Linked DNA regions of Methylibium petroleiphilum PM1. The protein of the gene in region 2 binds, or shares a complex with, the protein of the main gene of each other region. Links are inferred from orthologs where the notes say so. Each region holds a gene or a part of one and is shown on either strand. Other genes may lie near its edges. The genes, in order: trxA and trxB.

Region 1 (6,023 bases), 190 kb from region 2 along the record:
CAGCGCCTCTTCGGCATGCCACCAGGCGAGGTAGCGCGGCAGCAGGTCCTCGAACCACACGGCGAACGGCAGGAAATCGGCATCGTCTCGCGCCAGCAGCGCCTGCCGCGCGCGGGCAATGCGCAGCAGCAAGGCGGCATCGTCCTGCGGCGCACCGGGCTGCCGCTGGCGGTGGAAGTCCTGCAGCACCGCATGCAGCCACGTGCCGTAGTCGCGCTTGTCGACGGCGTCGTCGAGTTCCTCGGCTTCGGCCAGGCCCAGCAGGCGCTGCGCGAAGAAGCGATAGGGACAGGCGCGCAGCGCTTCGTAGGCCGTGGCGTTGAGCGAGTCGGGCAACAGCGCCGGCGCGACCGGCAAGGGGTGCGCGAGCGGGCGCGGCACGACGGCGACGGGCGTCCGCGGCTCACCGCCCGACCTGACGGCTTCGCGTGCGTCGAACTGCAGTTGCAGCAACAGCGGGCTGGCCTGCAGCGGCTCGGCCCCGTCGCGCCGGCGGTGCAGCAGCGTGAGCTGCGGCACCCGCAGCAACTGCGCGAAGGCCCGTCGCTCGTGCTCGCGACGCTGCGCGCTCGACGGCAGGCCGAGCGCGGCCGCCAGTGCGTCGCCCAGCAAGGCCTGCGGCTTCGGCAGCGCGCCGAGATGCGCCGCATCCGCACCCGGACACACGACCGCTGCGAACGGACGCAGCATCGCGCGCGCCAGCGGCGTGAGGATCACCGGCGCCGCACCGCCGAGGTCGGGCGACGGCGGCTCGAATGAAACCGCCTCCAGCACGCCGTCGACCCAGTCGCGCAAGCCGTCGGCATCGAAGCGCACGCGCGCCGCCTGCTGCCCCCAGGCGCTGCCGGCCGGTGGCTCGGCGCGGCACCGCAGCGCATCGATGACTTGCCGACCGGCCGCGTCGCCCAGCAGCGACTCCCACAGCCCGGCGCGCAGCAGCGCCTCGCGCAGGCGGGACAGCCATTCGCCCAGCGCCAGGCGGCGGGTTGCGCTCAAGGGCTCGCCGATCGCGAGCCACTGCTGCCAAAGGGCGAGCGCAGCAGGCTCGAGGCGGGCCTCGTCGACCTGCCGCAACGCGGTGATGCCGTCGCGTCGCCACGCGGCATCGAGCGCCGCACGGCCATCCACCGGGGCTGGCGCCGAGGCCAGCCAGTCGAGCAGGTCGTCGGTCGCTGCGCGGGGATGCACCGCGCGCAGCAGGCCCATCACCGTGGCGCCTGCACGGGTGGTCGACAGCTTCCAGCCCGTCTCATCGCTCACCGGAACCTGCTGCCGCTCGAGCAGCGCTCGCACGCGACGCACCAGCACGCGGTCAAGGGCCACCAGGGCCACCGGCTGCTCGCCCTGCGCCAGATGAGCCAGCACCTGCGCCGCCGCCCGCTGCGCCTCGTCCTCGAAATCGTCGCACTCGCTCACCTGCACTGCACCGGGAACACTGCGAAGGCCGGGGGCACGCAGATCGGCATCGAGCCACAGCACCGGTTCCGACGATGCGGCCAACAAGGACTCGACCAGCGGATCGGAGGCGCCGACCCGCAGTGCGACCCAGGCCGCCGGCCTCAGGGCGTAGAGCGCATCGGCGCCCATCGTGGCCGCCGTGTTCGACCACTCGAGCGCGAGCCGCGCCAGCGCGCGCTCCTGCTGGCCCGGCCCGGTGGGGCCGGACAGCAGCGAACGGGCCTTCTCGAGCCAAGCCGCGCGCTGGGCCGGCGGCAGCGCCAGCCTGGCGCGCGCCAGCACCTGCGCCGTCTCGTTCAGGCGCGCGACGGCGAGCGCGAAGCCGCGCGGGTCGCGATGCGGCCAATCCGGAACCTGCTCGCGCAGCAGTTGTGCGGCCTGCAGCGGATCGGCCACCGGATCGAAAGCCAGTTCGCCTGGTGCGGCCGGCAGCGGTGGACCGAGCGAACGCTGCAAGGTCTGCGTCGTCTCGAAACGCGGTATCCAGGGCGCGTGGTCGAGCGCCAGCCAGGCGGCCCGCGCCAACGAAAGATGCTGAGCAAAGGGCAGCAGCACGACGACATCCCGCGATGCAAGGGCCTCGCGGCGCGAAAACGCCGCGATCTCGCGCACTAGGCGCGTCCAGCATGCGGCGACCGCCAGGTCGGCCTCGGGTGGCATGTCCTTGGCGGCAGGGTCCGGTGTCGGATTCAGGGGCGGGATCCTTCTATCGTCCCCATAGCGTGCAGGGCCGGCGCCGCGCGGCGCGCCAGGGGGCCTTGTGTCAAAATCATTGTGCCCTGGAAGCTCGTGCGAACTGCGCACGACAGGCGGCAGTTGAAGGACCCATGATGGCCAGCGAACTGATCAAACACGTCTCCGATGCGTCGTTCGACGACGACGTGCTCAAGTCCGGTACTCCCGTGCTGGTCGATTACTGGGCCGAGTGGTGCGGCCCGTGCAAGATGATTGCCCCGATCCTCGACGAAGTCGCCAAGGATTACGGCAGCAAGCTGCAGATCGCGAAGATGAACGTCGACGAGAACCGCGACGTGCCGGCGAAGTTCGGTATCCGCGGCATTCCGACGCTGATGCTGTTCAAGGGCGGGCAACTGGCCGCCACCAAGGTCGGCGCCCTGAACAAGTCGCAGTTGACCGCATTCCTCGACGGCCACCTATAATCGCTGCAAACGTGCCGGGGCGAGGCCACCCGCCTGCCCCGAGCACCAGCGAGATTGCCGCCACGCTGCATCCAGCGCGTGGAGCCGGCACCCCCTCCCAGAACACCTGTCCTACCGTCGATCGCATGTCGATCGGCACCGACCGCGAGCGGTCCGGGCCCTATCCAGAGCCTGCGATCGCCCGACTCCGGTGGCGCCCGTTTCCGGGTGGTCACGCTTGCCCCCGAGGTGCGCTTCATGCATCTATCCGAACTCAAAGCCCAGCACATATCCGAACTGATCAAGGTCGCCGAAACCTTGGAGATCGAGAACAGCGCCCGCATGCGCAAGCAGGAGCTGATGTTCGCGATCATGAAGAAGCGCGCCAAGCAGGGCGAGCAGGTGTTCGGCGACGGCGTGCTGGAAGTGCTGCCCGATGGCTTCGGCTTCCTGCGCTCCCCCGAGGCGAGCTACCTCGCGAGCACCGACGACATCTACCTCAGCCCCAGCCAGATCCGCCGCTTCAACCTGCACACCGGCGACATGATCGAAGGCGAGGTGCGCGTCCCCAAGGACGGCGAGCGCTACTTCGCCCTGGTGAAGGTGGACATCGTCAACGGCATCACGCCGGAGGAGAACAAGCAGAAGATCATGTTCGAGAACCTGACGCCCTTGTTCCCCAAGGAGCAGTTCAAGCTCGAACGTGACATCAAGGCCGAGGAGAACATCACCAGCCGCATCGTCGATCTGATCGCCCCGCTGGGCAAGGGCCAGCGGGCGCTGCTGGTGTCGGCCCCGAAGAGTGGCAAGACGGTGATGATGCAGAACCTCGCGCACGCCATCACCGCCAACTACCCAGAAGTGCACCTGATCGTGCTGCTGGTCGACGAGCGGCCCGAGGAAGTGACCGAGATGCAGCGCACGATCCGCGGCGAGGTCATCAGTTCCACCTTCGACGAGCCCGCCGCACGCCACGTGCAGGTGGCCGAGATGGTGATCGAGCGCGCCAAGCGGCTGGTGGAGCTGAAGAAGGACGTGGTGATCCTGCTCGACTCGATCACCCGCCTGGCGCGCGCTTACAACAACGTGCTTCCCTCCTCCGGCAAGGTGCTGACGGGTGGCGTCGATGCCAATGCGCTGCAGCGCCCCAAGCGCTTCTTCGGCGCCGCGCGCAACATCGAGGAAGGCGGTTCGCTGACCATCATCGGCACCGCGCTGGTCGACACCGGCAGCCGCATGGACGAGGTGATCTACGAGGAGTTCAAGGGCACCGGCAACTGCGAGATCCACCTGGATCGCCGCATGGCCGAGAAGCGCGTCTACCCGTCGATCCTGCTGAACAAGTCGGGCACCCGCCGCGAGGAGCTGCTGCTCAAGCCAGAGATCCTGCAGAAGACCTGGATCTTGCGCAAGCTGCTCTATTCGATGGACGAGATCGAGGCGATGGAGTTCATCCTCGACAAGATGAAGGCCACGAAGACCAACCTCGACTTCTTCGACATGATGCGCCGCGGCGGCTGAGCCCCTGGCCTAAGTCGTTGATGCATGGCATAATTTCAGGCTTTCGCCATGGCGGAAAGTGCGTTGTATGGCCGCAGTGGCGACTCAGCGTGGCTCCCGCACCCAGACCCTGCGAGGATTCGAGATGAAAGACGGCATTCACCCCAGCTACCGCGACGTGTGCTTCGTGGACCTCTCCAACGGTTTCAAGTTCGTGACGCGTTCGTGCGCCCAGACCCGCGAAACCGTCAAGATGGACGACGGCCGCGAACTGCCGCTGTTCAAGCTCGAGACCACCAGCGAATCGCATCCGTTCTACACCGGCACCCAGAAGAGCGTCGACTCCCTGGGCGGTCGCGTCGAGAAGTTCCGCAACAAGTTCGCGCACCTCGGCGCCAAGAAGTGACGGCGGTTCGCACACGTGCAAAGGCAGCCTCGGCTGCCTTTTTTGTTGCCGACTCGGGCCCCGGGGCCGGGACTTGCCGGGGCACCGCCACGTTCGGTGCGCCTGCTTTACGTTCGCGGTCGCGGCTTTTGCTGCAAGATGCCGCGTCGCCGCCACCGCCCCTCCTGTCTTGAGCACCCCCACTCCCGCCCTCGTCTCGCAGCGTGCCGTCGAGCGCCTGCCACGCAGCGCGCTGCTGCTGTTCTGTGCCGCCTATGTGCTGCCCGGCCTGTTCGGCCGAGATCCCTGGCGCAATGCCGACATCACCGCCTTCGGCTACATGTTCAGCCTGGCGCAGGGTGGGGCCGACCTGTTGTCGCCCTCGATTGCCGGGCTGCCGGCAGACGGCGCCCTGCTGCCGTATTGGCTCGGTGCATTGGGCATCCACTTGTTCGGCGGTCTGCTCGATCCGGCGCTCGCGGCCCGCCTGCCATTCGCGCTGCTGCTGGTCGGCGTGCTGGTCTTCACCTGGTACGGCACCTACCACCTGGCAAGGACCGACAACGCCCAGCCGCTGCCGTTCGCCTTCGGCGGCGAGGCCAGCCCGGTCGACTACGCACGGGCCATCGCCGACGGCGCCCTGCTGGCCCTGATGGCCACGCTCGGCCTGCTGCAGCTGGGGCACGAAACCACGCCGGAGCTGATGCAGTTGTTCGCGGCAGCGCTGTTCTTCTATGCCATGGCGGCGAGTGTCTCGCGCCGCTGGGCGTCGCGCGGGGCCGTGCTGCTGGCGCTGCCGGTACTGGCCGCCAGCGGCGCGCCGGCCATCGGACTGGGCTACGCGCTGGCCGGCGCTGTCGTCTGCCTGCGGTCGAGCTTTCCGCTGGCCCGGCTGTTCTCGCTCTGGATCGTGGGGGCTGCCGCGCTGGCGTCCACCATCGCGCTGGCGATCGGCGCCTGGAGCTGGCGGCTCGGCACGCCCGACGTCAGCCAGGTGGTGCAGTTGCTGGCCTGGTTCGCCTGGCCGGCCTGGGCGATGGCCGGCTGGACGCTGTGGCGCTGGCGGGGCCACCTGATGCATCGGCACATCGCGGTGCCCGCCACCGCGGCAGCCGTCGCGCTGCTCGCCTGCATCGGCATGGGCGGCTCCGACCGGGCGCTGATGCTGGCCCTCCCGCCGCTGGCCGCGCTGGCCGCGTTCGCCTTGCCGACCCTGCAGCGCAGCGTGTCGGCCGCGATCGACTGGTTCTCGGTCGCGTTCTTCAGCATCGCCGCCATCGCGGTGTGGGTCGTCTACGCCGCATTGCAGACCGGGGTGCCGGCCAAGACCGCCTCCAACGTTGCCCGGCTGGTGCCGGGCTACCAGAGCAGCTTCGCGTGGTTCCCGCTGCTGGCGGCCGTGGCCGGCACCCTGGCGTGGCTGCTGCTGGTGCGCTGGCGCACCGGTCGCCATCGCCCCGTGCTCTGGAAGAGCCTGGTGCTGCCGGCCGGCGGCCTGAGCCTGTGCTGGCTGCTGGCGATGACACTGTTGCTGCCGGTTC
Region 2 (6,273 bases):
GGAACCAGCTTCATCTGGCGCATCGCTGGCTGCACCGTGATGACGATCGCATTCCGCAAGCCGTGCGCCTGCAAGTGGAAACGGCGCGCGCGGAACACCCGGTGCTCGACAAGCTCGTCACGATGCGCGAAGAGTTGCGGCAGTTGTGGACCCGTACCAACGTGTCGGCCGAACAACTCGTGGCCGATCTTCAGGCGTGGTGCAAGAAGGCCGAGGAGAGCGGCATCGCCGCGCTGCAGGAGTTTGCGCTGCGACTGCGTTCCGCACACGCCTGAGGCGCTGATCGGGCTGAACGAAACAAGGCGCCTGCGGGCGCCTTTTTCGTGGGCGGCACGGAGGATTGCGAATGGGCGGACAACAAAAAACCCGCCGAGCCAAGAGGCCGGGCGGGTTTCGCGACCGCGCGAAGCCTTACTTCAGCTTCACTTCCTTGTAGGCGACGTGCTTGCGCGCCTTTGGGTCGAACTTCATCAGCTCCATCTTCTCGGGATGCAGCTTCTTGTTCTTGTCGGTCGTGTAGAAGTGACCGGTGCCGGCTGTCGATTCCAGCTTGATCTTTTCGCGTCCACCTTTTGCCATGATCAGCTCCCGGGGTTCAGAGTTCGCCCTTGGCACGCAGGTCGGAGACGACCTGTTCGATGCCGACCTTGTCGATGAGCCGCAGTGCCGCGTTGGTCACGCGCAGGCGCACCCAGCGGTTCTCGGTCTCGAGCCAGAAGCGGCGGTACTGCAGGTTCGGCAGGAAGCGACGCTTGGTTTTGTTGTTGGCGTGGGAGACGTTGTTCCCCACCATCGGGCCCTTGCCCGTGACTTGACAGACGCGCGCCATGACGCTTCTCCGTTCGATGTGATGCAACACAGTGCGCAGAGCAGGTGAGGTGACTGGCAACCCGCCTGATGCGTACCCTTCCGGGCCTGCAGCCCGCGCAGCGCGGGCCCAAGGCACCGGGCCCTGTTCGGCAAAGACTGCGATTATAGCCAGAACTCTGCCAGTCTCGACGATCCCAGGCCGTCGAGCGGACGATCAGCCCTGTTCGAGGAAGCGCTGGGCGTCCAGCGCGGCCATGCAGCCGGTGCCGGCGCTGGTGATGGCCTGCCGGTAGACGTGGTCCTGCACGTCGCCGGCCGCGAACACGCCGGGCACGCTGGTCATCGTGGCAAAGCCGTTCAGCCCGGTACGGGTGATGATGTAGCCGTCCTTCATCTCCAACTGGCCCTGGAAGATCTCGGTGTTCGGCCGGTGGCCGATGGCGATGAAGCAGCCCTTGAGCATCAGGTCCTGCGTCTCGCCGGTCTGGGTGTTCTTCAGGCGCACGCCGGTCACGCCGCTGCTGTCGCCCAGCACCTCGTCGAGCACATGGAAGAGCTTGAGTTCGATCTTGCCGGCCGCGACCTTCTCCATCAGCTTGTCCACCAGGATGGCTTCGGCCTTGAACTTGTCGCGCCGGTGCACCAGCGTGACCTTGCTGGCGATGTTCGACAGGTAGAGCGCCTCTTCGACGGCGGTGTTACCCCCGCCGATCACGCAGACCTCCTGGTCGCGGTAGAAGAAGCCGTCGCACGTGGCGCAGCCGCTGACGCCGCGGCCCATGAAGGCTTCCTCGGACGGGAGGCCCAAGTACATGGCCGAGGCGCCCGTCGCCAGGATCAGCGCATCGCAGGTGTAGCGGCCCGAGTCCCCGGTGAGCGTGAAGGGTCGCTTGGAGAAATCGACGGCATTGATGTGGTCGAACACGACCTGCGTCTTGAAGCGCTCGGCGTGCTCCAGGAAGCGCTGCATCAGCTCCGGGCCCTGCACGCCGTGCACGTCGGCCGGCCAGTTGTCCACCTCGGTGGTGGTCATCAGTTGCCCGCCCTGGGCCATGCCGGTGATCAGAACCGGCTCCAGGTTGGCGCGGGCCGCGTAGACGGCAGCTGTGTAGCCGGCCGGACCGGAGCCGAGGATCAGGACGCGGGCATGCAGGGGAGTGGTCATGGCGGAGGGCTCGAAGGCAGGTGAAGACGTTGTTGGGGGGCCAAATCGGCGACGATCCGTGTTGGTAAGCGCTGACCGTCGGTTAGAGTTCGCATCGGTAAGATTTCACAGCCCGGGGCTGGCTTGCAGCGCAGGACGGAATTGTAGGTAGAGCTGCGAGCAGTCCGCGTCAAGGGGGCCAATGGCCTCGATAGTCCAACCAGACCGAAGGATGCCGCGATGGCCATGTTGTCCAACCTCGACCTGATCCGGCGCGTGCCGCTGTTCTCGCTGCTCACCGGCGAGCAGGCGCAGTCCATCGCCGAGGGCGTGGTCAAGCGTCGCTACCGCCGCGGCGAAGTGATCGTCGAGCAGGGCACCAAGTCGAACGCGTTGTACATCCTGCTGACCGGCCGGGCGCGCGTGGTCACGGCCGATGCGCGCGGCCGCGAAGTCATCCTCGCCGTGCTGCAGCCCGGCGACTACCTGGGCGAGATGAGCCTGATCGACAACGAACCGCACTCGGCCACCGTGCGCGCCGAGGTCCAGTGCGACGTGCTGGTGCTCGGGCGCCCCGAATTCGCGCGCTGCCTGCCGGAGAACTCCAGCCTGTCCTACGCGATCATGCGCGGCCTCGTCGCCCGCTTGCGTGCCGCGGACCGGCAGATCGAGTCGCTGGCGTTGCTGGATGTGTACGGTCGCGTCGCGCGCGCGCTGCTCGACATGTCGGAAGAAGGCGCCGAGTACAAACTGATCCGCAACAAGGTCTCGCGGCAGGATCTGGCCAAGGTGGTGGGTGCCTCGCGCGAGATGGTCAGCCGCGTGATGAAGGACCTGGAGGAGCGCGGCTTCATCCAGACGCAGGAGAACGGCTCGGTGCACATCATGGAGCGCCTGGCGCACCGTTGATGTTCGGGCGTCGCCAGAGCCGGGCGCGGATGCCGTCGCGTCCCAACAGTCCGACACAGGGCCCGCAGTCGCTTCGGCCACAATCTGCGGCATGAGTTTTCCGCTGGGTTCCCTGAGCAAGGACGCCGTGCCGCGTGACGGCGTCGCCGAATTTTCCGCGCCACGCTGGCGACTGCAGTTCGCCGTCGTCTTCGGTGGCGTGCTGTGGCTGCTGGCCCTGCTGGCGCTGGCAACGCACAGCGGCAACGACCCGGCTTGGTCCACCTCCGGCATGGCCGACGAGATGCACAACCGGGCCGGCGTGCTCGGCGCCTGGTTTGCCGACATCGCCTTCTTCTTGTTCGGCTATTCGGTCTGGTGGGCGCTGCTGATCGCCGGGCGCGCCTGGCTCAGCGCACTCGCCCGGCTGCTGCGGGCCGAGGACACGCCTGCGCGCAGCGATGTCGTGGCGGCACGGCCGGCCTGGCTGTTCTGGCTCGGGCTGGTGCTGGTGCTGGCGGCCAGCTGCTCCCTGGAGTGGACCCGCCTGTACCAGTGGGAATCGCGCCTGCCGGGCGGACACGGCGGTGGCGTCTTGGGCTATGCGCTCGGCGGCCTCAGCATGAAGGCCATCGGCTTCACCGGCTCCGGCGTGTTCTGGATCGCCGCGCTCGTGCTCGGTCTGCCTCTGGCGCTGCGCTTCTCGTGGTCGGCCGTGGCCGAGCAGCTCGGCTCGGTGCTGGAAGGGCTGCGCGAGAAGCGCCAGGAGCGCATCGAGCGTGCCGAGGACATCCGCCTCGGCGAGCAGGCGATGCGCGAGCGCGAGCATGTCGTCGAGATCGAGCGCGAGCAGCTCGACGATCACGCGCCGCTGCTGATCGAGCCCACTGTGATCGAGCTGCCCAGGAGCGAGCGCGTCGCCAAGGAGAAGCAAAAGCCGCTGTTCACCGAGCTGGCCGACACCAAGCTGCCGCAGGTGGACCTGCTCGACGCGGTGCCCGGCCGCATGGAAACCATGACGCCCGAGTCGCTCGAGATGACTTCGCGGTTGATCGAGAAGAAGCTCAAGGATTTCGGCGTTGAGGTGCGCGTTGTAGCCGCGTCGCCGGGCCCGGTGATCACCCGCTACGAGATCGAGCCGGCCACCGGCGTGAAGGGTTCGCAGATCGTCAACCTGGCCAAGGACCTGGCCCGCTCGCTCAGCCTCGTGAGCATCCGCGTCGTCGAGACCATCCCCGGCAAGAACTACATGGCGCTCGAGCTGCCGAACGCCAAGCGCCAGACCATCCGGCTGTCCGAGATCCTCGGTTCGCAGGCCTACAACGACGCGAGTTCGATGCTCACCATGGGCATGGGCAAGGACATCGTCGGTGGGCCGGTCGTGGCCGACCTCGCGAAGATGCCGCACGTGCTGGTGGCCGGTACCACCGGCTCGGGCAAGTCGGTCGGCATCAACGCGATGATCCTGAGCCTGCTCTACAAGGCTGAGGCGCGCGACGTGCGGCTGATCATGATCGATCCGAAGATGCTCGAGATGAGCGTCTACGAAGGGATCCCGCACCTGCTGTGCCCGGTGGTCACCGACATGAAGCAGGCTGCCAACGCGCTGAACTGGGGCGTGGGCGAGATGGAGCGCCGCTACAAGCTGATGAGCAAGCTCGGCGTGCGCAATCTCGCCGGCTACAACAAGAAGATCGACGAGGCCTCGACCAAGGGAGAGAAGCTACCCAACCCCTTCAGCCTCACGCCGGAGGCGCCCGAGCCGCTGGAGCGCCTGCCGCACGTCGTGATTGTGATCGACGAGTTGGCCGACCTGATGATGGTGATCGGCAAGAAGATCGAGGAACTGATCGCCCGCCTGGCACAGAAGGCGCGCGCCGCCGGCATCCACCTGATTCTGGCCACGCAGCGGCCCAGCGTCGACGTGATCACCGGGCTGATCAAGGCGAACATCCCGACCCGCATCGCCTTCCAGGTGAGCAGCAAGATCGATTCGCGCACCATCCTCGACCAGATGGGCGCCGAGGCGCTGCTCGGCATGGGCGACATGCTCTACATGCCCTCGGGCACCGGCCTGCCGATCCGCGTGCACGGCGCCTTCGTCAGCGACGAGGAAGTGCACCGCGTGGCCGACTACCTGCGCAGTCAGGGCCAGCCGAACTACATCGAGGGCATCCTCGAGGGCGGCACGCTCGATGACGAGTCGGGTGCGGGCGGCGAGGGCGGCGGCACGTCGGACGGAGAGGCCGACCCGATGTACGACCAGGCCGTGGGCATCGTGCTGCAGCACAAGCGGGCCTCGATCTCGCTGGTGCAGCGCCACCTGCGCATCGGCTACAACCGTGCGGCGCGCCTGCTGGAACAAATGGAGAAATCCGGACTCGTATCCAGCATGGCCACCAATGGAAATCGCGACCTGCTCGTGCCGGTGCGGAACGCCGAATGAGGCGGGGTCGTGTCTGGCTGGCGGCGCTGTGCCTCGCCGCAGGCGCAGCGCACGCGGATGCGATCGACACGCTCAAGGGATTCGTTGCCGAGGTGAAGACAGGGCGCGCGGCCTTCACGCAGACGGTCACCTCGCCCGATGGCGCGAAGAAGAAGTCTTCGAGCGGCAGCTTCGAGTTTTCCCGGCCCAACCGATTCCGCTTTGCCTACACCAAGCCGTACGAGCAGCTGATCGTCTCGGACGGCCAGAAGGTCTGGCTGCACGATCCCGACCTGAACCAGGTCACGGTGCGGCCCGTTGGCCAGGCGCTCGGCGCCACGCCGGCCGCCCTGCTGGCCGGTGCCTCCCTAGAGAAGGATTTCGAACTCAAGGCGCTGCCCGACGACGGGGGCCTGCAGTGGGCCCAGGCCCTGCCGCGGGTGAAGGAAGGGTCCTTCCAGTCGCTGAAGGTCGGGTTCCGCGGCAAGACGCTGGCCGCGGTCGAGATCGTCGATGCCTTTGGCCAGCGATCTCGGCTCGAGTTCAGCCAGTTCGAGGCTGACGCGAAGCTGCCTGCCGACCGGTTCGGCTTCACGCCGCCGGCCGGCGCCGACGTCATCGCGCAGTAGCCGCGTACGCCGGGGCGCAGATCTCCCCGCTGCGACAATCGCGGCATGGCGTCGCCCGCTTCCTTGCTTTCCTCGATCGATGCAGTCGCGTCCGACGACGCGCCGCTCGCCGAGCGCCTGCGGCCGGCCACGCTCGACGAGGTGATCGGTCAGCGGCAGCTGCTCGGCGAGGGCAAGCCGTTGCAGGCCGCGTTCGCGTCGGGCCGGCCGCATTCCATGATCCTCTGGGGACCGCCGGGGACCGGCAAGACCACGCTGGCGCGCCTGATGGCGCATGCCTTCGACGCCCAGTTCATCGCCATCTCGGCGGTGCTCGGTGGCGTGAAGGACATCCGCGACGCGGTCGAGCAGGCCCAGGTGGCCCAGGGCATGGGCCG

The links.
Region 1: the proteins of trxB (region 2) and trxA are in contact, whole or in part, in a crystal structure (PDB 1F6M), measured with the Escherichia coli proteins. The link is inferred for Methylibium petroleiphilum PM1 from one-to-one orthologs.

What each region holds. Positions count from the first base shown.
Region 1 is NC_008825.1:1,378,550-1,384,572, reverse strand. What follows is about bases 1,256-3,953. They hold trxA (thioredoxin TrxA), read left to right. Parts: upstream 1,256-2,288; coding sequence 2,289-2,618; downstream 2,619-3,953. Other genes in these bases: rho (transcription termination factor Rho), read left to right, coding at 2,856-3,953; MPE_RS06455 (PD-(D/E)XK nuclease family protein), read right to left, coding at 1,256-2,118. Outside these bases: more of MPE_RS06455, read right to left, coding at 1-1,255; more of rho, read left to right, coding at 3,954-4,118; MPE_RS06440 (type B 50S ribosomal protein L31), read left to right, coding at 4,243-4,503; MPE_RS06435 (hypothetical protein), read left to right, coding at 4,673-6,023. UniProt on the Escherichia coli protein: Participates in various redox reactions through the reversible oxidation of its active center dithiol to a disulfide and catalyzes dithiol-disulfide exchange reactions.
Region 2 is NC_008825.1:1,193,674-1,199,946, forward strand. The notes cover bases 1-2,948. They hold trxB (thioredoxin-disulfide reductase), read right to left. Parts: upstream 1,976-2,948; coding sequence 1,025-1,975; downstream 1-1,024. Other genes in these bases: MPE_RS05590 (DesA family fatty acid desaturase), read left to right, coding at 1-275; rpmG (50S ribosomal protein L33), read right to left, coding at 412-579; rpmB (50S ribosomal protein L28), read right to left, coding at 596-829; MPE_RS05610 (Crp/Fnr family transcriptional regulator), read left to right, coding at 2,195-2,863. Also shown: MPE_RS05615 (DNA translocase FtsK), read left to right, coding at 2,955-5,288; outer membrane lipoprotein periplasmic chaperone LolA, read left to right, coding at 5,285-5,896; MPE_RS05625 (replication-associated recombination protein A), read left to right, coding at 5,942-6,273.